Mastigocladopsis repens PCC 10914: one gene and its partner. Each later gene encodes a partner of the first gene's protein in a complex. Links are inferred from orthologs where the notes say so. Each region holds a gene or a part of one and is shown in the gene's direction. Other genes may lie near its edges.

The links.
Region 2: the proteins of rimM (region 1) and rpsS are in contact, whole or in part, in a crystal structure (PDB 3A1P), measured with the Thermus thermophilus proteins. The link is inferred for Mastigocladopsis repens PCC 10914 from one-to-one orthologs. Residues at the interface, in WP_008632437.1 of Thermus thermophilus: Val4, Glu5, Ile6, Gly7, Arg8, Arg22, Gly23, Glu24, Val26, Leu84, Glu85, Glu86, Gly87, Arg88, Tyr89, Tyr90, Tyr91, Phe92, Leu94, Asp111, Ile112, Leu113, Asp114, Ala115, Gly116, Ala117, Gln118, Asp119, Val120, Ile122; in WP_011173711.1 of Thermus thermophilus: Lys28, Arg29, Leu30, Lys32, Thr48, Gln56, His57, Val58, Pro59, Val60, Tyr61, Thr63, Met66, Glu73, Phe74, Pro76, Thr77, Arg78, Arg81, His83, Gly84, Lys85, Glu86, Ala87, Lys88, Ala89, Thr90, Lys91, Lys92, Lys93.

Annotation. Positions count from the first base shown.
Region 1 is NZ_JH992901.1:417,172-420,339, reverse strand. Bases 145-2,987 are described here. They hold rimM (ribosome maturation factor RimM), read left to right. Parts: upstream 145-1,157; coding sequence 1,158-1,817; downstream 1,818-2,987. Other genes in these bases: MAS10914_RS0103975 (valine--pyruvate transaminase), read left to right, coding at 145-1,119. Outside these bases: more of MAS10914_RS0103975, read left to right, coding at 1-144. UniProt on the Escherichia coli protein: One of at least 4 proteins (Era, RbfA, RimM and RsgA/YjeQ) that assist in the late assembly stage of the 30S ribosomal subunit.
Region 2 is NZ_JH992901.1:600,840-604,110, forward strand. What follows is about bases 100-3,045. They hold rpsS (30S ribosomal protein S19), read left to right. Parts: upstream 100-1,406; coding sequence 1,407-1,685; downstream 1,686-3,045. Other genes in these bases: rplD (50S ribosomal protein L4), read left to right, coding at 100-127; MAS10914_RS0104770 (50S ribosomal protein L23), read left to right, coding at 124-444; rplB (50S ribosomal protein L2), read left to right, coding at 449-1,312; rplV (50S ribosomal protein L22), read left to right, coding at 1,749-2,111; rpsC (30S ribosomal protein S3), read left to right, coding at 2,150-2,902. Also shown: more of rplD, read left to right, coding at 1-99; more of rplP, read left to right, coding at 3,046-3,271. UniProt on the Escherichia coli protein: In the E.coli 70S ribosome in the initiation state it has been modeled to contact the 23S rRNA of the 50S subunit forming part of bridge B1a; this bridge is broken in the model with bound EF-G.

The DNA of each region.
Region 1 (3,168 bases):
CGCGATTGTACTGCACAATTGCTGGCAAGCCCAGACTATGGTGAAGTCGTTTGTCGCTACGGGTCAAGTCAAGGGTATACACCATTCATTGAAGTCATTGCTAAGGATTTTAATGAACGATATGGCTTAAATTTGAACGAGCGCAATATCCTTGTGACTCCAGGAAGTCAAAGTCTCTACTTTTACGCTGCTAATGCTTTTGGCGGATACACCACCAGCGGTGAACTCAAGCAAATCGTTCTGCCCCTCAGTCCTGACTACACTGGTTATGGTGGCGTCACTTTAGTGCCAGAAGCCTTGATTGCCTACAAACCTACGCTAGATATTGATGCAGCGGCACACAAGTTTAAATATCGCCCCGACTTCAGCAAACTCTCGATTACAGAAAAAACTGGTTGCGTTATCTTCTCTCGCCCCTGTAATCCCACTGGTAATGTCCTCACCGATGATGAGGTGAAAAAAATTGCCGCCCTTGCTGCGTCTTATGATGTGCCGGTGTTAATTGATTCGGCATATGGTCTTCCATTCCCGGCGCTGAACTTTACTGAAATGACGCCAATATTCGGCAATAACATCCTGCACTGTATGACTTTATCCAAAGCTGGCTTACCAGGAGAACGCATTGGGATTGCGATAGGCGATGAACGGGTGATTCAAGTTCTGGAATGTTTCCAAACGAATGCCTGTCTCCATGCTTCACGTTACGGACAAGCGATCGCAGCACTTGCTATTAGCTCTGGTGCGCTTGCAGAAATTTGTACGCAAGTCATTCGCCCATTTTATCAGAATAAGTTTACCATTTTGGAAAGCACGTTAAACGAAGCAATGCCCAAGGATTTACCTTGGTTCCTCCATCGCGGTGAAGGGGCAATTTTTGCCTGGTTGTGGTTCCAGGATTTGCCAATGACAGACTGGGAGTTGTATCAAGAACTCAAGCAGGTGGGCGTTATCGTTGTGCCTGGGAGTTCGTTCTTTCCTGGCTTGGCGGAAGAGTGGGAACACAAGCAGCAGTGTGTCCGTATTAGCCTCACTGCAAGTGATGAGGAAATTGCAACAGGTATGCAGCGTTTGGCAAAAGTTGTACAACAAGTTTATCAGCGTGCGACTGTGAGTGCTTAAACAAACCGCACCAGGACTCAGAGTACGCAGAGGAAAAGATGAGGGACAAGGAGACAAGGCAACAAGGCGACAAGGCGACAAAGAGAGTGGCGGGAGAAAAAGCTTCCCCATCTTCCCCATCTCTCAACAAGTCCCGACTCCCTACTCCAACACCAGAAGGTTGGTTGGAAATTGGTAAGATTGTGGCACCACAAGGCTTGCGTGGGGAGATGCGGGTTTATCCTGACACGGACTTCCCCGAACGCTTTGAGGTCCCTGGAAAACGGTGGTTGTTGCGTCCAGGCGAGACGGAACCGGAACCTGTCGAATTGCTGTCGGGACGTTACGTTGAAGGCAAGAAGTTATGCATCATCAAACTTGCTGGGGTGGAAAATTGCGACCAAGCTGAGGAGTTGCGCGGTTGCAAGTTGATGGTGAAAGATTGCGATCGCCTCCCATTGGGAGAAGATGAATATCATGTCGCAGATTTGATTGGCTTGCAAGTTTTTATGCAGGAATCTGGCGAACTCGTTGGTACAGTGGTAGATGTGATTCCTGCTGGTCATGATTTGTTGGAAGTGCAGCGACACGCTTGTAATGACAAAAAAACAAAAAAAGTTTTGATTCCGTTTGTAAAAGCGATCACGCCAGTTGTAGATATAGCAGCAAGGCGCATTGAAATTACGCCACCAGATGGGTTACTTGAAATCAATGATTAGGGAATATTGCGCCTATAAACCAGTGAACAGTGAACAGTGACCAGTGACCAGGCGTATGGTAGGGGATTTAAACCCGCCACCAACTCTGTACAGTGACAGATTAGTGCCGTTGTAAAAAATAGTTGTCATCAAAAAGCTGAGTGTGGTTGAAAGCTAGGGGAGATGATCCTAGCTGCTATTTCTCATGTGTCTCAAGGGCATTGAGCCGAGAACTTGCATAAAAAGGATAGAGGCTCTTAAAGCTAGCTTATCCTATTATAGATTTCAGCTTTTTACTTCTCTATTTTAATAAAACAGGGGAAGATATATCCCCCTACTTGCACATCCTCATATCCGCGTTGATTCGGCAACTTGTGCCTGGAAACAGCAGGCTCACTTTTTTCCGTTTTACCAACTTTCAGTGATTGGGGATCGGGTAAGGTATGAGCGTGCAGATATATGGCAAAGTTCGACGCAACAAAGGTTAGCATTACCGCTAGTATGCCTGATTCTTATCGTTTTGGTAGAGTCGATGGGGACTATTACGTCCCGCATCTCTGTGTTAGATCTGGACGTGCCATTTTCACGGCATCCAGCTCCCGATGTTCTAGGGTTTCCCCTTGCCCATGTGGATGTAATCGTGACAGCTTTCATGAACTGCCAGAAGATTCTTTGTTTTCCAGTTTTGGTGATTTCCATCTATATGATGTAGGTGTACTTTCTCCTCACTGAACATTTTCAATCCACAGTATCCACATGCATGGTTTTGCCGTTTTAAAGCTTTAGAGGTTTCACCGTCATAGAGCTTGTTGTTGCGCTCGCTCCAGTAGGGAATGTCTCCATCAAATGGTGATTTCTCACCCTGGACGTTGACAAATTTGTTTTCGGAGTAGGGAACTGCTGGGAATGCTTTCTTAATCAGGCTTGTGCTTGATTCTCGGTCATTCTTAGTTTCCCTATTGAATACCTTGAATGTTCTGTGTTTGATGTGCCAGAGTGAAAATCGTGACCCATCCATCTTGCAGAAACGGTGGTAATTCCTCCATCCTCTAACCAAGGGAGCTAATTTCTCAGCTTTTACCTTGGAACCATAGTTGGAACAGTTGATGACAGCTTTTACTTTCTGACGGAATGCTTTGAAGTTATCCACTGAAGGGACACATCTAAACTTTCCGTTACTTTGCACTTTTGTTGTGCCAGCCTAGGAAATCAAAACCATCTGTCGATGCAGTTATCTTGGTTTTCTTTTCACTGATATTCATTCCTCGGTCTGCAAGGAACTGGTTTATCTTCTCAAGTATCTTGGTTGCGTTGTCTTTGGGTTTTAGGAAGAATACCATGTCATCGGCATATCTTACCGACGGGTGTAAGT
Region 2 (3,271 bases), 180 kb from region 1 along the record:
CGCCCGCAACGTAGAAAAGTTAAAGCTGATTGGCGCTGACCAGTTAAATGTTTATGATTTGCTGCACGCCGACAAGATTATTGTTACGGCATCAGCCCTGGAAAAAATTCAGGAGGTCTATAAGTGAGTAAGACTAAGATTGACCCCCGCAACCTTCCTGACCTTGTGCGTCGCCCAATTGTCACTGAAAAGGCGACTATTCTGATGGAGCAAAATCAATATACTTTTGAAGTCACTCCAAAAGCAACAAAGCCACAAATCAAAGCGGCGATAGAAGATTTATTTAACGTCAAGGTTGAAAAGGTAAACACCATAATGCCACCACGCAAAAAGCGGCGCGTTGGTAAGTTTATTGGTTATAAGCCCCAATATAAGCGAGCCATCGTAACAGTGGCGGCATCGGACGTAGACAAGATTAGACAGGTTCTATTCCCAGAGGTTTAAAAGAATGGGTACTCGCTCTTATCGCCCTTATACCCCCAGTACTCGCCAAGTTACGATTTCTGACTTCTCGGAGATTACCAAAACCGAGCCAGAAAAATCTCTAACTGTATCACTACATCGCCCCAAAGGTAGGAATAACCAGGGGCGGATCACTGTTCGCCACCGAGGTGGAGGTCACAAGCGCCTTTACCGCATTATCGACTTTAAGCGCGATAAGCGTGGTATTCGTGCCACAGTGAAAGCCATTGAATATGACCCCAACCGCAACGCGCGGATTGCCCTTTTGCAATACGAAGACGGCGAAAAGCGTTACATCCTTCAACCCAACGGTTTGAAGGTAGGAGGAACAGTTGTTGCGGGTTCAGATGCTCCGATAGAAGATGGCAATGCCTTGCCCCTTTCCAACATTCCCTTAGGAACCAGCGTTCATAACGTAGAATTGAAACCCGGTAAGGGCGGTCAAATCGTTCGTGCTGCTGGTGCAACCGCTCAAGTTGTGGCAAAAGAAGGTAACTACGTAACACTCAAGTTGCCTTCTGGAGAAGTCCGGATGATTCGCCGCGAGTGCTACGCCACCATTGGACAAGTCGGTAATATTGATGCTAGAAACCTGAGTTCGGGTAAAGCAGGTAGAACTCGCTGGAAGGGTCGCCGTCCTCAGGTCAGAGGTAGTGTGATGAACCCAGTTGACCACCCACATGGTGGTGGTGAAGGTCGGGCACCCATCGGTAGACCAGGACCTGTGACACCTTGGGGTAAACCAGCTTTGGGTAAAAAGACACGCAAGCCCAAGAAAGCCAGTAGCAAGTTAATTGTGCGCCGTCGCCGCAAATCTTCTAAACGCGGTCGCGGTGGTCGTGAATCGTAAAGAGTTAGTCGTTAGTCGTTAGTAGAAATTGCAACCAGCAACCACCAACTACCAACTACCAACTACCAACTACCAACTACCAACTTAACTAATTATGGGTCGTTCTCTAAAAAAAGGTCCCTTCGTTGCGGATCATCTTCTTAGCAAAATTGAAAAGCTCAACGAAAACAACAGAAAAGAAGTCATTAAAACGTGGTCGCGGGCTTCGACAATTTTGCCTGTCATGGTAGGTCATACCATCGCTGTTCATAACGGACGCCAGCACGTCCCAATTTTCATATCAGACCAAATGGTAGGACATAAATTGGGCGAATTTGCACCCACACGCACTTTTAGAGGTCACTCCAAGAGTGACAAAAAATCAGGTAGATAGTCAAAAGTCCAGAGTCCAAAGTCAAAAGCAACGACTATTGACTCTTGACAAATGGAGAAAAATATGGCAATAGATACGACTGAAGTGAAAGCGATCGCCCGTTATGTACGGATGTCTCCCTATAAAGTGCGTCGTGTACTCGACCAAATTCGCGGGCGATCGTACCGAGAAGCACTAATTATCCTAGAATTCATGCCCTATCGAGCTTGCGACCCAGTATTGAAGGTTTTAAGAAGCGCTGCAGCTAATGCAGAGCATAACGCTGGGCTAGACAGAGCTGATCTGATCATTACTCAAGCCTACGCAGATCAAGGTCCGGTGCTGAAACGGTTCCAACCTAGGGCACAAGGTCGCGCTTACCAAATTCGCAAGCCGACGTGTCATATCACTGTGGCTGTTGCTACTGACCCTGACGCAGCTCAATAAAAAATTGCGTACAGAAAGAACTTTTAGAGGAAGCATTTGTGGGACAGAAGATACATCCAGTAGGTTTTCGCTTGGGGATTACCCAAGAGCATCAATCGCGTTGGTTTGCCGACCCCAGTCGTTATCCAGAACTTCTACAAGAAGACCATAAACTCCGTAAATATATAGAACAAAAGCTGGGTAGATACGCTCAAAACAACGCTGGGATTTCTGAAGTACGCATTGATCGCAAAGCAGATCAAATCGATTTAGAGGTACGTACAGCTCGACCTGGCGTAGTCGTAGGTCGAGGCGGACAAGGCATTGAATCTTTACGTACTGGTCTTCAGCAACTGTTAGGCAGCAATCGCCAAATTCGCATTAACGTCGTTGAAGTACAACGAGTTGATGCTGATGCCTACCTGATTTCTGAATACATTGCTCAACAGCTAGAACGTCGCGTTTCCTTCCGACGGGTGGTACGGCAAGCCATTCAGCGTGCCCAACGTGCTGGCGTGCAAGGCATCAAAATTCAAGTCAGCGGACGGCTTAACGGTGCAGAAATTGCCCGGACAGAGTGGACTCGTGAGGGAAGAGTCCCTTTACACACCTTGCGTGCTGATATTGACTACGCATACTGCACAGCCAAAACTGTCTACGGCATTCTCGGTATCAAGGTGTGGGTGTTCAAAGGAGAAATCATTCCCGGACAGGAAGAAACGCCTCCCCCAACAACAAGTCGCGATCGCCCTCCATCTCGCCGTCAACAACGCCGTCGTCAGCAATTTGAAGACCGTTCCAATGAAGGATAGTCAATGGTTAGTGGTTAGTGGTAACAACTAACAACCAACAACTAACAACCAACAACTAACAAATCATGCTAAGTCCAAGAAGAACTAAATTCCGCAAACAACAGCGCGGACGGATGACCGGTCTAGCCAGTCGCGGCAGTACCCTCAACTTCGGCGATTTCGCGCTTCAAGCTTTAGAACCCTGCTGGATCACCTCTCGTCAAATTGAGGCTTCTCGTCGGGCAATGACTCGTTATATCCGCCGGGGTGGCAAAATCTGGATTCGGATTTTCCCCGACAAACCAGTGACGATGCGTCCGGCTGAAACCCGGATGGGTTCTGGTAAGGGTTCTCCTGAGTACTGGGTTGCAGTCGTCAAGCCAGGACGAA